DNA from 4 places in the Pseudoalteromonas sp. SCQQ13 genome. Region 4 is predicted to be linked to each of the others. Evidence: predicted binding sites of a transcription regulator. Region 4 holds the regulator's gene; each other region holds the start of a gene.
The links. Region 4 encodes sigma-54, which starts transcription at its own class of promoters, with help from an activator protein. Its sites were predicted from a motif close to GTTGGCACGNNNNTNGNNT; they were not measured.
Positions count from the first base shown of each region.

Region 1: a site for sigma-54 is predicted at 2,232-2,250, ahead of I6F41_RS09210 (EF-hand domain-containing protein). Genes of this name have one in related genera too.
Region 2: a site for sigma-54 is predicted at 3,174-3,192, ahead of flgJ (flagellar assembly peptidoglycan hydrolase FlgJ). Genes of this name have one in related genera too.
Region 3: a site for sigma-54 is predicted at 3,000-3,018, ahead of I6F41_RS06145 (DUF1328 family protein). Genes of this name have one in related genera too.

Region 1 is NZ_JADYXG010000009.1:109,156-114,529, forward strand. Features, by position in the region: gene I6F41_RS09195 (rhomboid family intramembrane serine protease) at 1-450, shown strand, start outside; gene yghU (glutathione-dependent disulfide-bond oxidoreductase) at 523-1,362, shown strand; gene I6F41_RS09205 (hypothetical protein) at 1,438-1,893, opposite strand; gene I6F41_RS09210 (EF-hand domain-containing protein) at 1,906-2,184, opposite strand; gene I6F41_RS09215 (response regulator) at 2,393-3,073, opposite strand; gene I6F41_RS09220 (ATP-binding protein) at 3,082-4,533, opposite strand; gene I6F41_RS09225 (hypothetical protein) at 4,533-5,063, opposite strand; gene I6F41_RS09230 (YHYH protein) at 5,073-5,374, opposite strand, start outside.
Region 2 is NZ_JADYXG010000003.1:179,725-185,098, reverse strand. Features, by position in the region: gene I6F41_RS04200 (flagellar basal body rod protein FlgF) at 1-485, shown strand, start outside; gene flgG (flagellar basal-body rod protein FlgG) at 507-1,295, shown strand; gene flgH (flagellar basal body L-ring protein FlgH) at 1,312-1,995, shown strand; gene I6F41_RS04185 (flagellar basal body P-ring protein FlgI) at 2,008-3,102, shown strand; gene flgJ (flagellar assembly peptidoglycan hydrolase FlgJ) at 3,230-4,225, shown strand; gene flgK (flagellar hook-associated protein FlgK) at 4,227-5,374, shown strand, end outside.
Region 3 is NZ_JADYXG010000005.1:161,789-167,162, forward strand. Features, by position in the region: gene I6F41_RS06130 (sodium ion-translocating decarboxylase subunit beta) at 1-362, opposite strand, end outside; gene oadA (sodium-extruding oxaloacetate decarboxylase subunit alpha) at 376-2,157, opposite strand; gene I6F41_RS06140 (OadG family protein) at 2,170-2,415, opposite strand; gene I6F41_RS06145 (DUF1328 family protein) at 3,059-3,229, shown strand; gene I6F41_RS06150 (hypothetical protein) at 3,295-3,486, shown strand; gene I6F41_RS06155 (YcxB family protein) at 3,688-4,155, shown strand; gene csrA (carbon storage regulator CsrA) at 4,206-4,397, opposite strand; gene I6F41_RS06165 (aspartate kinase) at 4,488-5,374, opposite strand, start outside.
Region 4 is NZ_JADYXG010000002.1:128,026-133,399, reverse strand. Features, by position in the region: gene rapZ (RNase adapter RapZ) at 1-839, opposite strand, end outside; gene ptsN (PTS IIA-like nitrogen regulatory protein PtsN) at 861-1,313, opposite strand; gene hpf (ribosome hibernation promoting factor) at 1,318-1,605, opposite strand; gene I6F41_RS02320 (RNA polymerase factor sigma-54) at 1,632-3,125, opposite strand; gene lptB (LPS export ABC transporter ATP-binding protein) at 3,195-3,920, opposite strand; gene lptA (lipopolysaccharide transport periplasmic protein LptA) at 3,917-4,462, opposite strand; gene lptC (LPS export ABC transporter periplasmic protein LptC) at 4,452-5,009, opposite strand; gene kdsC (3-deoxy-manno-octulosonate-8-phosphatase KdsC) at 5,006-5,374, opposite strand, start outside.

The DNA of each region.
Region 1 (5,374 bases), on a different contig from region 4:
ATTAATGGCTTAATTGGCATACTGAGCGCGCCATTTTTACATGGCAGTTGGTGGCACTTTGCCAGTAACATGCTGCCTTTTATGGTTTTAAGTTGGTTGATTTGCCAATACAGCGTTAAGCGTTTTTATAACGTATTTATTTTTACCGCATTAGTAGGTGGTTTTTTAGTATGGGCACTTGGTCGTAGTAATATTCATGTTGGTTTAAGTGGCGTTATATATGGGTTATGGGGTTTTATACTTTGCTATGGCGTAATTAGACGTTCATTTAAATCCATTGTTATTGCTGTTGTCGTTGCCCTACTTTACAGCGGATTTGTTTGGGGTGTACTACCACAGCGCTTGCATATTTCGTTTGAAAGCCACTTATTTGGAGCATTGAGCGGATTGTTTTTAGGCTATAAATTAGCAAAATCCGACAAACTTAAAAGTCAAAAAACTCGCCTTTAATTTATTTTAATGGCCACATTTATTAATACATATATTTTTTATATGTATTTCATTTAAACAGAGGTTATTTTTATGAGTGATCAAAATCAATACACCCCACCCAAAGTTTGGACATGGGACAGTGAGAGTGGCGGTAAATTTGCCAGCATTAATCGCCCCATTGCCGGCGCAACTCATGACAAAACCTTACCTATTGGCGAGCACGCATTTCAGCTTTATTCGCTTGCTACACCAAATGGTCAAAAAGCCGCTATTATGTTTGAAGAGCTGTTAGAGCTGGGCTTAACCGATGCAGAATACGACGCATATTTAATCAGCATAGGTGATGGTGATCAGTTTGGTTCTGACTTTGTAGATATTAATCCAAATTCAAAAATTCCAGCGTTAATGGATCATTCAACCACGCCGCCAACACGTATTTTTGAATCGGGCTCTATACTGCAATACCTAGCAGAAAAGTTTGATGTGCTTATACCTAAAGATTTAAAAGCTAAAACTGAATGTCGTAACTGGCTATTTTGGCAAATGGGCTCAGCGCCGTACTTAGGTGGTGGCTTTGGCCACTTTTATAGTTATGCACCCACTAAAATGCAATATCCTATTGATCGTTTCACCATGGAAACCAAGCGCCAGCTTGACGTGCTAAACCGCCATTTAAGTGCAAACGAATACATGGCAGGAGATGAGTACTCAATTGCCGATATCGCAATTTGGCCTTGGTATGGCTCTTTAGTGCTTGGCGACATTTATGATGCAGCTGAATTTTTAGATGTTGCCTCATACACTCATGTTGTACGTTGGGCTAAACAGGTTTCAAAGCGCCCTGGCGTAAAACGTGGTCGTCGCGTTAACCGCACATGGGGACCTGAAGAAGAGCAACTAGCAGAGCGCCACAGTAGTAGTGACTTTTAACCTTGCTGTTATTGGTAAACTAAAAAATCAGCAGTAATAGCTGGTTTTTTAGTTTAGGTGTTGCCTTATTTATAATTACGCTTTAACACTCAGTATCGAATCACCTTGTGATAAAGCAAACTTTTCTTGAACCGCCGATAAAATAGCACTTTTATCTTCGTCATTTAACTGGCTTGAATACTGCGCTAACAACTCATCTAAATAACTAACTACATCTTTAGTATTTACTTGCTCAATTGAATTTTTAGGCGGTAGTGGTGGGCGCTGACCTTCAGGTCGAGCAGCATCACCTATGCTTTTAGCCTCAAACTCCAACTCGCCCATTAGCTCAGCCAACTCTTTTGTTGGCGCTATACCTTGCTCTTTAAGTGCAGCTTGAATACTTAGCGCGTTTTCTGCCGTTAAATTTTCGGCATCGAATTCAGCGAGTGTTTGTTTTACAAAGTCACTTTGTGCTGTTGTTAACTTTGCGGTTTGGCTACTTTGTTGCTGCACCAGGCTTGCAGAATTACTGCTAATATTATTAATCATTACAGTATCCTTTCAACGCTTACGACGAGGTGGTTTATGATCATTTACTTCTTGCTCACTAATTTCGCCATTACCATCTGAATCTATTTCGTCAAAAATTGTTTGTGCGTCTTCGCCGTGTGGTGGTTTTTTAGCGCTAAACTCTGCATAGCTAATTACGCCATCGCTATTGGTATCCATGCTTGAAAAATCAGGTTTAGGTGGTTTGCAATCGCTGCCTCTTGCTGCAACATTTACTGAAAAAGCAACCGACAATAGTGTAATAATTGTAAGTGATGATAAGTGTTTCATGCTCGTAACCTTTTGTTTAATTAATAACAAAAGATTACGCTGTAAAAATGCAAACAATGTGCAAATAATGAGGAAGTAAAAATAATGTATATCGCTAATGCATAAATTTAAAATGATAGCGAAATGCTAATGCGAGTAAATAGCTAAAGTGGCTATTAATTACTTACGTTAACGCATCGTATTTGCTAATTAATCAAATATTTTGTTGTTAATTACACTGCTGTGGATTTACAAAGCGATAACCAACACCATAAACCGATTGAATAACGCTGTCGGTTTTGGTTAATTCGTCCAGCTTTTTACGCAATTTTTTTATATGACTATCAATAGTACGCTGGCTCACAATACGTTGATCGGCGTACATAGTATCCATTAAGCTATCGCGCGAATAAATACGGTTAGGGTTGTTAAACAAGGGCTTAAATAACTGAAACTCAACATTGGTAAGCTCAATACTTGCTGCTTTGTATTTTACACTGTAGGTGCTTTCATCAAGTTGCATAACATTGGTTTTTGGCTTAACGTTATTCAAGCGCCTTAAAATAGCTTTAACACGCGCCACCAGCTCTGCATAACTAAAAGGCTTACAAATATAGTCATCGGCTCCTAATTCAAGCCCAAGTAATCGGTCAATCTCCTCTACCTTTGCCGACACCATAATGATAGGCACATTAGAGAACTGCCTAATTGCTTTACACAATTCAATTCCGCTTTGACCAGGTAGCATTATGTCGAGCAAAATCACACTAGGCTTGTTAATTTCAAGCCAAGGTAGTACTTCATTACCATGATGTATTTGATGCGTTATGTAATGATGGCTTGTTAAAAAATCGCTTATTAAGTTAGCCAGCTTAACCTCATCTTCTACAATCAATATTTGCTCTTGCATAGTGTCCTCTAAGCTTTAAATAAGGGTAATTTAATAATGATAGCAAGACCGCCTAAACTAGATTTTTCAGCTTTAATCTCGCCTTTATGACCTTTAACTATGTGCTGACAAATAGATAACCCCAAACCCGAACCGCCCTCTTGGCGATTTCGCGAACTATCTACTCGGTATAAATACTCAAATAAGTGCGATAAATGCGATGGCTCAACCCCCACGCCATTATCTTCAATAATAAGCTGTAAATACATTTGCCCTTTAATACTTATATTACTCGCCGTTAATGAAATAGTAGAGCATTGTGCGTAATGCACTGCGTTCATTAAAATATTATCGAATAACTGTAAAAGGCGTGTTTTATCTGCTTGAACGGTTATATTTTTTGCAGCATTTAATAGGTAAAGCTTTATATTATGTTGCTCAAGTATAACCAGATATTTTTGCTCAATAGTATTTAATAACAATGCCATATCAGTAGCTTGCATAGTGTAATGCATGCCCCCTAACTCTGCGCTATTGAGCATATGCAAATCGTCTATTAAGCGCTTTAAATGCAGGGCTTCGTCGTTGGCCGAGTTTATATTTTTTGCATTTGGCTCGCGTATGCCAAGTAGCATAGCTTCAAGCTCACCAAGCAAAATGCTCATTGGCGTTCTAAGCTCATGAGAAATATTGGCAAGCCAGCGTTTACGTACTTGCTCGTCTTTGGCGAGCGTAAATGCAAGCGTATTAAAATCCTCGCTTAACTGCCCTAGTTCGTCTTTTCGATCTAGGGTCAGCTTAGTCTCGTAATTGCCTTGCGTTAAGCGGTGCATACCGTTAGCTATTTGTTTTACTGGGCTAACTAAATGCCGAGATAATAAAAAGGTAACCAGTAATGTAAGCAGTACCGCCGCTAAAGCAATAAACCATAAGTAGTTTGTTTGCTGCTGTAAAAAATCAAGTTCGTAGCCATCAACTAAGCTATCTCTTTTGGATACAGCTAAATAACCAACCGCTTTATTATTCACTGTAATGGCTGTAGTCATATAGTTTAAATTACTTAAATACCTGCCCACTATTCGCTGTTTATTTTCGTCAAGCAAAGCATAATGAGCAATATTTTCAGGAGGTGGTCGGCGCGCGCCTAAAACAATATGCTCGGATGGTGGTGGCCGGCGCATCATTCGCCCTCTTGGATCAGGGCTTTTTGGTAACTTAGATAAAAACTGGCTGTTTTCTAGTTGCGATTCTATAAGCATTCTAAAGTTTTTGTCGCCGCCAATAACTAACTCCCACGAGGGCGTTTTTTGATACTGCTTTGCAAGTTGTAGCGTAAGTGGTTCTAATGCTTTTATCTCTTTTGCATTAACAAAATCAATAACGCCTTGCCCTATACTCCACTGTATAAGTATTACCATCCCTGCAATAACACTAAAGGTAAAACTAAATAGTATTAAAAAAAGTTTATTATGAATTTTCATTAATGCGTATTTTTAACCTTGCTAGGAAAGCTTTCAAATCGGTATGTTATAAACTCTTTGGTTTGATCATTAACATACAACGTAGCAACTATTTTTTTGCCCTGAGCGGTCCAATACATGTGACCATGATTATTTAAAGTAACCGATACGGTATTTATACCACTTTTAAATAAGTTAGCAGGTAAATGCAATGCATGTCCGTAAATTCGCTGTATTTTAACGCCATTAATATATAAATGAGCGTGGCCTTGTAAAAAACCGGTATTTTCGTTTGTTGTCGCGCTCATCATTTGTTGCATGTTCATTGCGCCCTCAGGAGGCACTGATAAATCATAACGCTGTGTATCTAGAATTAAGTTATAACCCGACATACTATCTTTTAATAACTTAAGGCTCAGTGCCGGTGTGGGTGCAGCGTTTGGTACTGCAATAGGCATATGGCTATGATCCATCATTTCCTGCTGCGCAAAGAGCTTAAAGCTCAATAGCACAGCAGTAGTTAGGATCAATGCGTATTTAAAATAACGCATAGTTACTCCTTACCTTCTTGGTGGTGGACCCATTGTTTCGCCCGTATCACAGCGACCAATTGAATTATCAGCTAATTGACCTTTAAAACGTGGCCCAATTTGATAAGGGAACGAAGGCTGTAATTTACCATCGCTGTCTAACGAAAGTGTTATGTGGTAGTGATAACCTTTACCATCGTTGGTATCGTGGCCGTTATGCTCATCAAGTTGTGCACCTGCTACTGTTTTTTGGGCGTAGTAATAATCTTCAAAATAATAACCGTCGTCGGCATTTAATGTATTACCTGAAAGTGTTGTTACTTCTGCGCCAA
Region 2 (5,374 bases), on a different contig from region 4:
GGCTGAGTGTACAAGACGCCTCCGGCAACGAAGCTTATACAAAAGTAGGTACGCTTAACATTACCGCCGAAGGCATGTTAGTCACCAGCGGTGGTCGTCAAGTAATTGGCGAAGGCGGCCCTATTATTTTGCCAGTCCCGATTGAAAAAATAGAATTTAGTAAAGACGGTGCCATACAAGTACGCCCACAAGGCGCGCCGGCTAACTTTTTAGAAGAGGTTGATCGTTTAAAAGTGGTTGAGGCAAATAACTCAACACTTGAAAAAGGTAACGATGGTTTATTTAGACCAAAACCAAATCAAACGGTTGAAACCTCAGCTAACGTACAAGTGATAAGCGGCGCATTAGAAATGTCGAACGTTAATCCGGTACACGAAATGGTCGATATGATCAGCCATCAACGCCAATTTGAATTACAAGTAAAGCTAATGAAAACAGCAGAAGAAATAGATCAATCGCAAGATCAGCTGTTGCGCATAGTTTAACTTTAAAATGAGGACACGATTATGAATCCAGCATTGTGGATCAGTAAAACAGGGCTTGACGCCCAACAAACCGACATTTCGGTTATTTCAAATAACTTAGCCAACGCCAGTACAGTTGGTTATAAAAAAAGCCGCGCCGTTTTTGAAGATTTACTATACCAAAACATTAATCAACCAGGCGGTCGCTCATCGCAAGATACCGAAATGCCATCAGGTTTAATGCTAGGTGCTGGTGCCAAAGTGGTAGCTAACCAAAAAAACTTTTCGCAAGGTAATATGCTAACTACTGAAAACTCACTAGATTGGATGATTTCTGGTTCAGGCTTTTTTGAAGTACTACAGCCAGATGGCAATATTGCTTATTCGCGCAACGGGCAATTTACTACCGATGGCGACGGGCGAGTTGTAACCTCGGGTGCCGGTTATGTAGTTCAACCAGAAATGAACGTACCCGACGACGCGCAATCAATAACTGTATCGCAAGACGGTGAAGTGTCTGTACGTGTTGCAGGGCAGGCCGATAACGTGGTTATTGGGCAAATTACCATTAGTGACTTTATTAATCCGTCGGGCCTTGAGCCTATAGGGCAAAACCTTTACACCGAAACTGCAGTAAGTGGTGCGCCGGTGCAGGGTAACCCTGGGGTTGATGGGCTAGGCACTATTATTCAAGGCTCACTAGAAACGTCAAACGTAAACGTAACCGAAGAGTTGGTAAACCTAATAGAAACCCAGCGTGTTTACGAAATGAACTCAAAAGTAATTTCGGCAGTTGATGAAATGATGAGCTACATCAATCAGCAATTATAATATTTTAGAGGTTATTATGCGCAATATTATATTATTTGCAGCGGGTACTTTATTGTTAAGTGGCTGTGTGTCTACACAAAATAGTGATGTAGTACAAGACGACCCTTACTACGCACCCATGTACCCAGAACCCAATGTTGAACCGGCAGTTGCTAATGGCTCACTGTTTAATACGTATTTATCGAACGACTTATACGCCGATAAAAAAGCACTGCGTACTGGCGATATAATTACAGTTAAATTGCAAGAATCTACGCAAGCCTCTAAAGCGGCAAAAACAGAAACTGATAAGCAGTCAGACGCAAAACTCGACCCCGTTATTGGTTTAGGCGGATTGCCGGTAAATATTGGCGGCGACAGCATTCAATTTGGTATTGGCAGTGACGCGTCATTTAAAGGCGACTCAAAATCAAATCAGTCAAATAGTTTAGCCGGTGATATATCGGTAAACGTAATGCGTGTTTTACCTAATGGTAATTTAGTTATTCGCGGCGAAAAATGGCTAACGTTAAACTCGGGCGAAGAATTTATTCGTTTAGAGGGATTAGTAAGGCCAGAAGATGTAACTGCAGACAATACCGTACAGTCAAATAGAATTGCTAATGCACGAATTCAATATTCGGGCAAAGGGCAAACTCAAGAAGCGCAAAGTGCCGGTTGGCTAACACGCTTTTTTAGTAGCTCACTTTTTCCTTTTTAGAGGACATTCATTATGAATGTATTTAAAGTTTTTTGTTTAATGGTGTTACTTGGCTGGCAACTTCCTGCCATGGCCGAGCGCATTAAAGATGTGTCTATGGTTGAGGGCGTACGCTCAAACCAATTAGTAGGCTATGGCCTAGTTGTTGGCTTACCTGGTACGGGCGAGCAAAGCCGATTTACCGAGCAAAGCTTTAAAGGCATGTTAAACAGCTTTGGCATTACGCTACCGGCAAGCTTAAAACCAAAAATTAAAAACGTGGCTGCGGTTGCTGTGCATGCAGAGCTACCGCCTTTTAGAAAGCCCGGGCAAACTATAGATATTACCGTATCATCTATTGGTAGTGCAGGTAGTTTACGCGGTGGTACTTTACTACAAACCTTTTTAAAGGGGGTCGACGGCAACGTATACGCTATTGGCCAAGGTAGTTTAATTGTAGGTGGTTTAGGCGCAGAAGGGCTTGATGGCAGTAAAGTCGTTATAAACACGCCAACAGTGGGGCGTATTCCAAATGGCGCAACCGTCGAGCGTGCAGTTAAAAGCCCATTTATGCAAAACGACTATATTACTTTTAACTTAAATCGCCCAGACTTTACTACCGCCAAGCGATTAGAAAAAACCATAAACGATTTAGTAGGCCCAAATAGCGCCCAAGCACTCGATGCAGCGTCTATTAGAGTGATTGCCCCAAGAGACGCCTCGCAGCGCGTGTCTTACTTATCAACGCTCGAAAACCTAGAGTTTACCCCAGCAGATACAGCGGCAAAAATTATCGTTAACTCGCGTACCGGTACTATTGTTATTGGTAAAAATGTAAAGTTGCAACCAGCTGCTATTACTCACGGTGGCTTAACAGTAACGATTGCAGAGCAGCTAAACGTATCGCAGCCTAATGCTTTTAGCGATGGCGATACCGTTGTTACCCAGCAAAGTATTATAGATATAAAACAAGACGACTCACGGGCATTTGTATTTAACCCCGGAGTGAGCTTAGATGACCTAGTACGCGCTATAAACGAAGTAGGCGCCGCGCCTGGCGATTTAATGGCAATACTAGAAGCCCTAAAAGAAGCCGGCGCAATAAACGGCCAGCTAGTTGTAATTTAAAACAACGTAATGCTATCGGTGGTCAGTTTTAAAAGCTGGTAACCGATGGCATCTTGCTTAATACCTTCCCCTCTGGCTCAATTTTTGCATTGCTTTATACATTATTCATTATTGTGTCAAAAAGCTGATGGAAACAAATCACCTCGATAAGCAAAACTTTTTTGATTTAGGTAACTTAAACGCTTTGCGTAAAGACGCCCTAAACAGTGGCGACGCGTCTAGTGATGCCTCAAAAGCGGCTCTCAAAAAAGCAGCGGCACAATTTGAAGCCATATTTACGCAAATGTTGCTTAAAAGTATGCGCAAAGCCAGCGAAGCCTTCGAAGACAAAGAAAGCCCATTAAATTCAAGTAGCGTAAAGTTTTTTGAAGAAATGCACGATCAGCAACTTTCATCAGAGCTCTCGTCTAATGGTTCATTAGGGCTTGCCGACTTAATAGTGCAGCAACTCTCTCCTACGGCAAAAAATTACACCCCAGCTTCAGTACTCAGAACCAGTAACGATCTTTTAAGCGATCAGCGTGCTGGCATAGAGTTGCCGCAGCAACAGCGTAAAAAAGCCGTAACCGAGCCTGTAGATAAAAGCGCTATGAATACCGAAAATCCAGAAGTAGCTAAGCCAAACTTTGAAACGGCCGAAGAGTTTGTAAGTTCGGTATGGGAGCATGCTAAAACAGCGGCTAAAAAAATTGGTTTAAACCCTGCCGTTATGGTGGCTCAAGCAGCGCTTGAAACCGGTTGGGGTAAGCATATTATTAATAAAAGCGACGGTAACAGCTCAAATAACTTATTTAATATTAAGTCAGATAAAAGCTGGCAGGGCGAAAAAGCCAACAAAGTAACTTTAGAGTTTGAACAAGGCGCTGCAGTTAAAAAACAAGCCAGTTTTAGGGCTTACGACTCAATAAAAGACAGCGTAAACGACTTTGTTGATTTTTTAACTCAAAACCCACGCTATCAACAAGCATTACAAAATACCGGCAAACCGGCAGCGTTTTTAGACTCATTACAACAAGCCGGTTATGCAACAGACCCAAATTATGCGGATAAAATAAAGCGCGTACTTAACAGTAGCGAGCTTAAAAATATTGCAACAAACGTGATCCGCCAAGGAGTAAAGTAACATGTCGTTTAATTTATTAAACATTGCTAATTCAGGAATAAGAGCAAACACTGATCTGTTGCAAACAACCAGTAAAAATATTGCCAATGTAAATACCGACGGCTATGTGCGCGAGCGTACAGAGCATGGCACCATGATCGACAATCAAGTTGGCAAAGGTAATACCTACAGGTTACTTAATGAATTTGCACAAAAACAATTAAACCGAGACACCTCAAATAAAACGTTTTTTGATCAGTTTGTAAGTGAAGCAAACCGGGTAGACACGTTATTTTCGCAAGAAGCGAATAGCTTATCGACTGGTATTAACTCGTTATTTAATAACGTGCAAGAAGCGCTTAATCAGCCATCGTCAACGGTTGCACGTTCGTTAGTAATGACTAACGCCGACAGCTTAATAAGCCAAATGGATAGATTGTCGGGAATAGTGCTGGATCAAAAAAATGTTGTAAATGAACAGCTCGAAATATTCTCCGATGAAGCCAACACCTTAATTCAAAAAATAGGATCGTTAAACCAACAAATTGCTGGTGTTAATGGTACTAACAACGCATCTGCTGCAAGCGGCACATATAACGAGCGCGACAAAGCGATTCGCGATTTATCAGAGTTAATCGACATTGAAACGCTTGACGGCCCCAATGGTGAAAAGCTCGTTTTTATGGGTAGCGGTGAAGCGGTTGTAATGCAAAACGGCTCGTTTAACTTGTTTTCGATGCGCGGCGACCCGGATCCAAATTTTAAAGAACTGCGCTTAGATGTAAATGGCGGCAAAGCTGTGCCGCTTGAAGTTGATGCCAGTAAATTAAAAGGCAAAATAGGTGGTTTACTTGCCTTCAGAGACGATATTTTAGTACCTGCGCAAAATCAAATAGGCCAAATGGGTTTAGCGTTAGCAGATGCATTTAACCAGCAAAACCGTTTGGGAATGGATGCTAACGGTAAATTGGGCGGCGATATATTCAATATACCTACGGCAAAAGGGTTTGCCTATCAAGCTAACACCGGCGGTGCGGGTGTTAGTGCAACAGTAGAACCCGGTAAAGGTAGTAATTTACCAGCCAGTGATTTTATTGTGACTTATACCGCAAACCCAAACGAAGTGAGTATTCAGCCAGTAGATAATAAAGGCGAGCCATTAGGCGCCGC
Region 3 (5,374 bases), on a different contig from region 4:
CCAAACAAAGTCGCAAAAATACCAAACTGTGCAGCTGCACCTAATAGCAACATACGAGGGTTAGCAATTAGCGCACTAAAATCAGTTAACGCGCCTACTCCCATAAATATTAATAGTGGAAAAATACCGGTATCAATACCTACATAATACACATAATGCAGTAAGCCGCCGGGGTCGGATAAACCTGCCACCGGAATATTAGTTAATATTGCACCAAAGCCGATAGGTAATAATAATAGGGGCTCAAATTTTTTGGCTATTGCCAAAAACAATAATAAACAGCCTACCGCAATCATAATCAACGCTGGAAATGTAAAGTTAGCAATGCCTGTGGCATGCCAGAGGTTTAAAATACCATCCATCCTCTATTTACTCCTAAGCTAATGCAATCATAGCGTCGCCGGTAGTTACAGCATCGCCTTCACCAACTAACACTTCAGCAATTGTTCCGGTGTGCGTAGCGCGTATTTCAGTTTCCATTTTCATGGCTTCCATAATAATCACTACATCACCTTCATTCACAACTTGCCCTGCTTTTACCTTTATCTTAAAAATATTACCGGCTAAAGGGGCGTTAAGTGTTTCGCCTGATGCAACCGAAGCAGACTGAGGAATATGTTCTGAGTCTTTTAATGTAACTTCTTTAAGCTCGCCGCCTTGAGCTACAACAACGTCGTAAACCTTACCGTCTACTTTTACGCTGTATTGCTCAGCTTTAACGCTGTTGTTATTTGAAGCTGATTTAGAGGGAGCTTTATTACTTTTATCTTCAACACAAGGAACTGGCTCAAATGCATCTGGGTTGTTACGGTTTTTAATAAACTTCAAACCAACCTGTGGGAATAATGCATACGTTAGTACGTCATCAATTTGCTCATCAGCAAGAGTTAAACCTTGCTCTTGTACTTCTTTTAATAATTCAGCCTCAAGCGTTGCAAGCTCAGGTGCAATATTATCTGCAGGACGACAAGTAATTACCTCTGCTCCATCAAGCACACGCTCTTGTAGCTCTTTATTCATAGGTGCTGGTGTTAGGCCATATTCACCTTTTAATACGCCAGCTGTTTCTTTAGTAATTGTTTTATAGCGCTCACCCGTTAGTACATTAAGTACCGCTTGAGTGCCTACAATTTGCGACGTTGGTGTAACAAGCGGTAAAAAGCCTAAATCTTCTCGTACACGTGGGATCTCAAGTAAAACTTCATTAAGCTTATCTGCTGCGCCTTGCTCTTTAAGCTGGTTTTCCATGTTAGTTAACATGCCACCAGGTACTTGCGCGAGTAAAATACGGCCATCAACCCCTTTTAAGCTACCTTCAAATGCCGCGTATTTTTTACGTACATCTCTAAAGTAAGCAGCAATTTCTTCAAGGTGATTTAAATCAAGCTCAGTATCACGCTCAGTCCCTTCAACTATCGATACAATAGTTTCAGTTGCGGTGTGTCCGTAAGTCATACTCATAGATGAAATTGCGGTATCAAGCATATCAATGCCTGCATCAATCGCTTTTTGATAAGTCGCAGTACTTAAACCTGTTGTGGCGTGGCACTGCATTGCAATTGGAATAGATACAGTTTCTTTTAGTGCTTTAATTAGTTTTTCAGCATCGTACGGCTTTAATAAACCCGCCATATCTTTAATACAAATTGAATGACAGCCTAAATCTTCCAACTGCTTAGCTAGCGTTAACCACATATCAAGCGTATGAACAGGGCTTACTGTATAAGAAATAGTCCCTTGGGCATGTGCGCCTACTTTTATAGCCGCTTTAATTGCCGTTTCAAGATTACGTACATCGTTCATTGCATCAAATATACGAAATACATCAACGCCATTTTTATGGGCACGCTCTACAAATTTTTCTACTACATCGTCAGCATAATGGCGGTAACCTAATAAATTTTGACCGCGTAATAGCATTTGCTGTTTGGTATTTGGCATCGCTTTTTTTAGTGCGCGAATACGCTCCCAAGGATCTTCACCTAAATAACGAATACACGAATCAAACGTAGCTCCACCCCACGACTCAATAGACCAATAACCTGCATCATCAAGCTTTTTTGCAATCGGTAGCATATCGTCAAGGCGCATACGAGTTGCTAACAATGATTGATGCGCATCACGTAGTACCAGTTCTGTTAATTTTAATTTAGCCATTTAAGTGCTCCTTTAATTATTGTTTGTTTTGTACTGAGCAATGGCAGCACTAATTGCGGCGATGTGCTCATTAGGCACACCTTGTGATTTAAAAGACGGTGTTCTGGCAGGCATTGCAAGCTCAGGCTCTGCAAAGCGAGATACCAGCTTAGACATAACCGTAACGCAGGTAATTAATAATGACAGAAACACAAACACCCCCACCATACCGGTTAGCATTAAGTTGCTTGCTGTTGTAAGTAAAGCAGCGATATCCATTTTCCTCTCCTATAAAACTTATACCGAAATCAAAATAAAAAATCATTTTACGTAAATAATTATTCACCGAATAATAACAAAAAACAGTGTTTTGTCTATAGCCTGTAAATTGGTAAAACCAATTTAAACAAAACTAACATGCTATTAATTAACTTAACACTACAAAAAGGACTAGATACGCGCTATTACATAGATAATAAAAATAGTGAATATAAATAAAAGTTATATAGGCGACCTAAAAACCGTTAATAATGCACTTAAAGTAAAGCGTTAACAGTTCTATTAGCATAAAGTAATTTCACCACTGGCAATTGGTCTTACCAAATATATTTGTTAATTATTCAACCATTTAAATAGCCGCTGTTATTAAGCCCGCTATGCTCGTAAGTCTCGAACTGCAATTTAATAGCTCTTAAACTCAATTCTAAAAATCAATATGCGCTAACTTCTCTTATAAAAAACTAACATCCATAATCACTTGTATCAGTATGAATAAATTACATAGCAAAGCGTAAAACTTACCATTGAGTGCACGCTGAAATAACACAAACAAAAGCAAGCCATTGATTTAAAAGCAAAAAAACAATGGCACGTAACTCGCATCATATCCATTGAGCAAATTTGATAAACCAAGGAGAATACAATGTTACGCTGGACAATCACTTTTTTAGTAATTGCTTTAATTGCTGCAGTGTTAGGTTTTGGTGGTATAGCAGGCGCCGCAGCGGGTATTGCAAAAATTATATTTTTTATATTTTTAATACTTTTAGTTATATCTTTAGTATCGGGTGCCCTACGTGGCAAAAAGCCCTAGGTAACAAACTAAAGTTTTAAACTAATTAAAAATCATTTAAATCAAAATTTACAAGGAATTACATTATGAATTCGACAACTTTAAGAGCAGCACTAATTGGCCTATTCGCAAGTTTATTTATTATGGGCTGTGAAGATAACCACGCAGAAGATGCTGGTGAACGTATTGACGAAGCAGTAACTGACGTGCAAAACAAAGTTGAAGATGCATGTGAAGAAGTAAAAGAAGGTGTAAATGCAGAAGAAACTAACTGTTAATTCTTCTAATTTATTAAAAAAACGGCTCTAAAATGAGCCGTTTTTTTATGTGTGTAATAAAATAATATCTAAATTAAAGGTTGGATCTGATAAATAATAAACGCCAATATCTTTATCTATTATGCAGTTATTTATTATATAACTGCGCATTTACTGGTTAGCTTGTTAAAATGCATATAACTATGTTTTAAGAACTTCTATATGACACTTACAACAACCTACACGCTTGATAAGCCTTATTTTTATGAGTGCTTTGACGAATCAGTTGCGCATAGCAAGCGCGCGCAACCAAAATACTTTTTATTGGCGCTATTAGTAGCACTCGGTTTATTTGGAATTTATGGTTTAGACGATCATTACCTAGGATCTTTTCTGATCATGGTTGCGGTACTCGAATGTATTGCCTTTTATTATCGCCGTCCTTGGTGGGTTACTAGACAAATGCTAAGCAAAGCCTCGGGGTCTGAGGTCACCCTTACCTTTGACGAAGAAGGGATTAAATCGAGTAACTTTTATAAAAACACCCAACTTCTGTGGTCAGATATTAACGAAGTTATAACCACAGAGCGCGGCATACTATTAAAAAACAAAAAAGGTATGCAGTATATATCCAAGCACATATTAACTGCCGAAACACTTAATTTTATACACAAAAAAGCCACTCAGTGAGTGGCTTTTGGCAATAACTCAGTATGTAACTAAGTTATATACATTGCTGATTAAGCATTGCCAGGTTCAGGGTTAGACTTTTCAGCTTGAATACGCATGTAAATCTCTTCACGATGCACTGAAACGTCTTTTGGTGCGTTAACACCGATTCGAACTTGATTCCCTTTAACACCTAGAACAGTAACGGTTACTTCGTCACCGATCATTAGGGTTTCACCTACTCTACGAGTTAGTATTAGCATTCTTTTGCTCCCTTGTTCCAATAAAATTATAAGATTCCGCTAAAACATTTTAATGAAAATTAGACTAAAAAGTAAGTAAAACCTATCAATCTATTCATTTTCTGTTAAAAATATCTTATGTAATGCACGAACAGCCAACTCTAGGTATTTTTCATCTATTAAAACCGATATTTTAATTTCTGATGTAGACACTAAAATAACATTAATATTTTCTGCAGCTAATGCATCAAAAAATAAACTAGCAACACCCGAATGTGACTTCATACCCATACCAACAGCAGACACTTTAGCCACTGTTGTTAACCCAAAAATATTTTGTGCTGTTAACTGAGCTTGCTGCTCTGTTAAAACGTCTAATGCGTGTAAATAATCATTTGTGTGTACAGTAAAAGCATAGTCTACTTTGTCAACATTATGATTAACTTGATTAATCATATCTATTTCGATGCCATTATCTGCAAAAAGTTTCAAAATCTTTGCAAGATATTGTGTACCACTAAGTACACCCTCTACATTTATTAAACATTCATCACGATTAAACGCAATACCCGAAACGACATTACCAGGCATATCGCTCTCCTCAAAACTAATCAATGTACCAGCATCAGGGTAAAAACTTGATAGCACCCTAAGTGGCACATTGTGCTTTCCTGCCGCTTCAACTGAACGAATATGCAATACTTTAGCCCCTAAACTTGCTAACTCTAGCATTTCAGCAAAGGTAACTTGGCTCATTCGTCGTGCATTAGGTTCAACACGAGGGTCTGTAGTATATACGCCGTTAACGTCGGTATAGATCTGACATTCGTCAGCTTTTATTGCTCCAGCAATTTCAACCGCCGAAGTATCGGTACCGCCACGCCCTAATGTAGTTACATTTCCTTCAATATCACGGCCCTGAAAACCCGCAATAATTGCAATACGGTTATGCTCAAGCTCATGTTTTAAACGCGTTGCAGCTACATCTGTAATACGGG
Region 4 (5,374 bases):
TCTTGCTCGCGATGGCGAATTTTTACATTAGGGTGAGACATAGCAAAGCTTTCACCAATTGTTTGCGCTAAATAAACTGAGCGGTGCTGACCACCAGTACAACCAATAGCAATGGTTAAATAACTGCGATTATTACGCTCTAGGTGTGGTAACCACGTTTGTACAAAGGTTTGAATTTGCCAAGTGAATTTTTGCACAATACTATGACTAGCTAAATAATCTTTTACTGGTTGATCTAATCCAGTTAAAGGCTTGAGCTCCGGTTCCCAGTGTGGGTTTGGTAAAAAACGCGCATCAAAAACATAATCAGCACCTTTGGGAATACCATGCTTAAAGCCAAACGACTCAAAGGTAATGATAAGCTGTTTGTCTTTTTTACCGAGTATGGTTTCACGCATAGATTCAGCAAGTTGATGCACACTTAAATCGGTTGTATCAATGACATGATCAGCCCGCGTTACGAGTACATCGAGTAATTCTTTTTCTTTTTTTATTGCTAAATCTAGCGGTAGCGAATCAATCGAAAGCGGGTGCAAACGACGTGTTTCTGAATAACGGCGGATTAACGTTTGATCGTCGCTATCTAAATAAAATAACGTTGGTTTAGCAAAGTCGGGCAAGTACTCAAGGATATCGTTAAACTGCTGCTGGTCTTTAGGCAGGTTACGCACGTCTATACTAACGGCTATTTTATCGTAGTTATCAGAGACACTGCGCACTAATGAAGGCAGCAAATTTACCGGAATATTATCTACACAATAGTAACCTAAATCTTCTACAACACGTAAAGCAACTGACTTACCAGAACCTGAACGGCCACTTATAATAATTAATTCCATTTACCACCCCTTTATTAGTAACTAGGATTGATCCAAAATAACTTGGTATAACGCTTCATCAGACTTTGCCGCACGCAATTGCTTACAAAACTCTTTATCGTTTAGTTTATCAGCTATTGTGGCTAGTGTTTTCAAGTGCTGCTGGTTATCGCCATCGGGCACTATAAGCGCAACAAAAATATCAACTGGACGATTATCAATTGCATCAAAATTAATAGCGGTTTCGCTTATTAAAATTAAGGCAAGAGGCTCTTGTGCCCCGCTCATACGGCCATGTGGAATTGCTATTCCTCGGCCAATACCGGTACTACCTAGCTTTTCTCTTGCCAATAAAGCAGTGAGAATATCTTGCTGAGGTAAATACGGCATTTTTTTATGCGCGAGTTCACTGATGAATTCTAAAATTCTTTTTTTACTATTAAAAAGGACCACAGCTTTGCTGCAGTCCTGGCATATAAGTGAGCTTAATTTCATAGTGTTAGTGTCGAGCAAACTTCTCTTTGTGTTTAATTACTTGACGATCGAGTTTGTCAATCAACGAGTCAATGGCAGCGTACATATCTTGGTGTTCGGTCGATGCAAATAGCTCAGCGCCACTTACAAAAATTGTTGCTTCAGCTTTTTGACTTAATTTTTCTACATCGAGAATAACATGCACATTAGTTATGTGATCTGAGTGTCTTTGCAGCTTTGCAAATTTATTATTTACATAGTCTCTTAATGAGTCTGTAATGTCTACATGACGACCAGTTAAGTTTAGTTGCATCAGCATTTTCCTCTTTGTTGTACGTCTTAAATCAAGCTTTTACGTTGATTCGACGGGGGAATAGCCAGAGATTCGCGATATTTTGCAATTGTCCGTCTAGCTACTTTAATTCCTTGCTCAGCCAATATATCTGCAATCTTGCTATCACTCAATGGTTTGGCTAAGTTTTCTGCAGCTATCAACTTTTTAATCAGGGCACGTATGGCAGTTGATGAACATTCGCCACCATTTTCGGTGCTTACATGGCTTGAAAAAAAGTACTTAAGCTCAAAAATGCCACGTGGAGTGTGCATATATTTTTGCGTAGTGACCCGTGAAATAGTCGACTCGTGCATTTCAACTATTTCGGCAACATCGTTTAATACCATAGGTTTCATGGCTTCTGGGCCATGTTCAAAAAACGCTTGTTGCTGCTTAACAATACAATTAGTTACTTTCAGGAGTGTTTCGTTTCTACTTTCTAGGCTTTTAATAAACCATTTAGCTTCTTGTAAGTGCGAGCGAATAAATTGGCTGTCACCGCTGGATTTTACTGTACGAGACATAGCCGCATATTGGCTGTTAACACGTATTTTTGGCATGCTATCAGGGTTTAGCTCTACCACCCAGCGGCCTTTTATTTTTTTAACAGACACGTCAGGTATAACGTATTCAGACTCTTCTCTGACAATAGTATCCGCAGGCTTAGGATTAAGCGTATGAATAAGTGTCATTATTTCTTTAAGCTCTTCTTCTTTGAGCTTAGTTTTTTTCATTAACGTACGATAGTCGCGAGCAGCGAGTAAATCGATATGATCAGTTAACACCATTTTTGTTTCGTTAATATAAGGGGTGTCTTTATCAAATTGATTTAATTGAATGCATAAGCATTCTTGCAAGCTGCGAGCTGCAATACCAACAGGATCAAATAATTGAATGCGCTTTAGCACTGCTTCTATTTCATCTAGTTCTACTTCGTGTTCGTCGTCAGTTTCTTGGTTAAAGCTTGCTAAAAGGTCTTCGCAACTGAGGGTTAAAATACCAGAGTCATCTACGGCTTCAACGATAGCTATGGCAATAGCTTCGTCGGTAGGGCTAAAAGGGGTGAGCTGTAATTGCCACATTAAGTATTCATGCAGGGTTTCGGTTGATGCACCTTGATAAATAGATTCATCTTCAGGCATTGGCCCTGATGAAGAGGCAGGCGCTGCGCTCATATATTCATCCCATGATACATCCATGGCCATGTCGTCGCTTATGGTGTCTTTATTTAGTGCTTCACCGCTATCTTGCTCATACTCGCTTGGGGTGTCGTCAGCAGAGGCGCTAACAGTAATGTCATCTGCTTTTTGCTCGTTTTTACCTGCTGATTCTTCCGTGTAATCTTGTTCATCAACTTCAAGTAATGGGTTGCTATCAAGTGCTTCTTGTATTTCTTGCTGGAGATCCAAGGTACTAAGCTGCAATAAGCGAATAGCCTGTTGCAGTTGCGGAGTCATTGTAAGTTGCTGGCCCATGCGCAGCTGTAATGATTGCCTCATTTATCTCTAACAATCCTTATAAATTGATATGATTAATCTTAGCAGATGCTTATAGTAATAACATAAATATTACAGTTTGAACTGCTCGCCTAAATAAACATCACGTACTGTTTTATCGTTTAATACAAATTCAGGAGTACCAGATGCAATTAGCTCCCCATGAGAAACAATGTAGGCTTTTTCACAAACATCAAGGGTTTCCCTTACATTGTGGTCGGTAATTAGTACGCCAATACCACGATTTTTAAGGTGTTCTATAATTTTTTTAATATCGAGTACTGAAATAGGATCCACGCCAGCAAAGGGCTCATCAAGCAATATAAATTTAGGATCTGCAGCTAAAGCACGTGCTATTTCTACGCGGCGACGTTCACCACCAGATAGCGCCATACCTAAGCTGTCGCGAATATGTTGCAGGCTAAATTCGTCCAATAAACTATTTAGGGTTTCTTCCCTGGCTTGTTTATTTAGTTGCTTACGCGTTTCTAAAATAGCCATTAAATTTTGATACACAGTGAGCTTTCTAAAAATAGAAGATTCTTGTGGTAAATAACCAATACCTAAACGAGCACGGCTGTGCATAGGAAGTAAGGTAATATCGTTATCATCAATTAATATTTTACCTTTGTCGCTAGGTACTAAGCCTACAATCATGTAAAAGGTAGTGGTTTTACCTGCGCCATTTGGGCCAAGTAAACCAACAATGCTGCCAGCTTTTACTTCAAGTCCTACATTTTTAACAACTTCACGGCCTTTATAGCTTTTTGCTAATAGCTCTGCTTTTAATGTACTCATGGCTGACCTTTATTGAGTTTTTGTTCTTTTTTTACGTCTACAGGCACTAAAATAGTGTGTACCCGATCAGTTGAGTTTTCATCTTTTTCAGCACTTATAAGCTGTTGCTCTATATCATAGGTGATGCTTTTAGCCGTAATTTTTTGCCCAGCTTGAGAAATGTTTGCATCTCCTACCAGGGTTAAAAAACGTTTCGCTACATCGTAACGTACTTCGTTAGCGCTGGCGCTCATGACAGTGCCATCTGCTTGCTTTTCTTCAAAATATGCAGGGCTGCCCGTGGCAATTAATAGTTGTTTATTATCGCCAAGTTCGTCGCGCTTATGTACTTCTAAACGATCGGCGGTGATACGACGATTACCGTGAATTATCTCGACGTTTTTCTCAAAAATACCAACGTTTTCTTTTAGTTGGCCTTCTTGGCGGTCAGCACTAATAGAAATTTGATTAGCTAATGGGGAAGTACTTTGCTCTGCCGCATTACTATTAAATACAAGTATAAGCGATGGAATAATAAGTATTTTTGCAAGGTTATTGGTCATAATATAGTGTTCGCGTATGGTTAATTAGTTTTATCACCTCGGTTGTTAAATTGGCTTCAAGGCCTTTACCGGTGATCTTTAAATTCGGTCCAGTTATAATAACGGGCTGTTCGCTGCGCATAGTGAGTAGCATTATATCTACTTGAATATTGTCGGCGGTAATTTTGTCTATCATTGCGCCATCAATTAAGTTTTGGGCAGTTACATTACCCTCTAAAATTAATTGTCTTTCATCGTAAAGTGTTGCTTCATCAGCATTGATACGCCACGTTTTTTGTCTGTCGTCGTACAATATGAAAGTAGGTTTTTCGAATAAGGTAAATCCTAGCTGCTCGTAAAGCTCCGTTTTAACCGCAGTTACTTTATGGCTAATTTCACCGTTTTCGTCAAAAGCTGTTTGTTTTAGCTCAATGGCGGTGTAATCGGGTTTAGCTATTACTTCTGAGTCGGCTTTAGCAACCGTATTTACCTGAGTAAAATAAGGGTACCAAAGCCAAACCATACAGGTGATGAATAAAACGCTTAAGACTATGCGCGCTATATTCATGAACTGGTGCCTTGGCTAGTTAATGGTTTATTGTTTTCAAGCATAAGTAAGTCGGTTAGCTCTCTTACTGCACCAAAACCACCCGGCATTTGCGTAGTGTAATGTGCTAAGCGTTTAATTAGTGGGTGCGCGTCGTTTACTGCGACTGCAAAGCCAACTAACTCCATAACAGGCATATCAGGGCCGTCATCACCAATATAAGCAATTTGCTCATCGCTCAAATTAAGCTTGTTTTTAAGTTCTTGGTAGGCAATAAGCTTGTTTTCTTGACCTTGATAAATATGCTGCACGGTTAAGCTGGTCATACGTTGTTGTACTATTTGCGAGTGCCTGCCGGTAATAACCGCTACTTCAAAGCCGCTGTT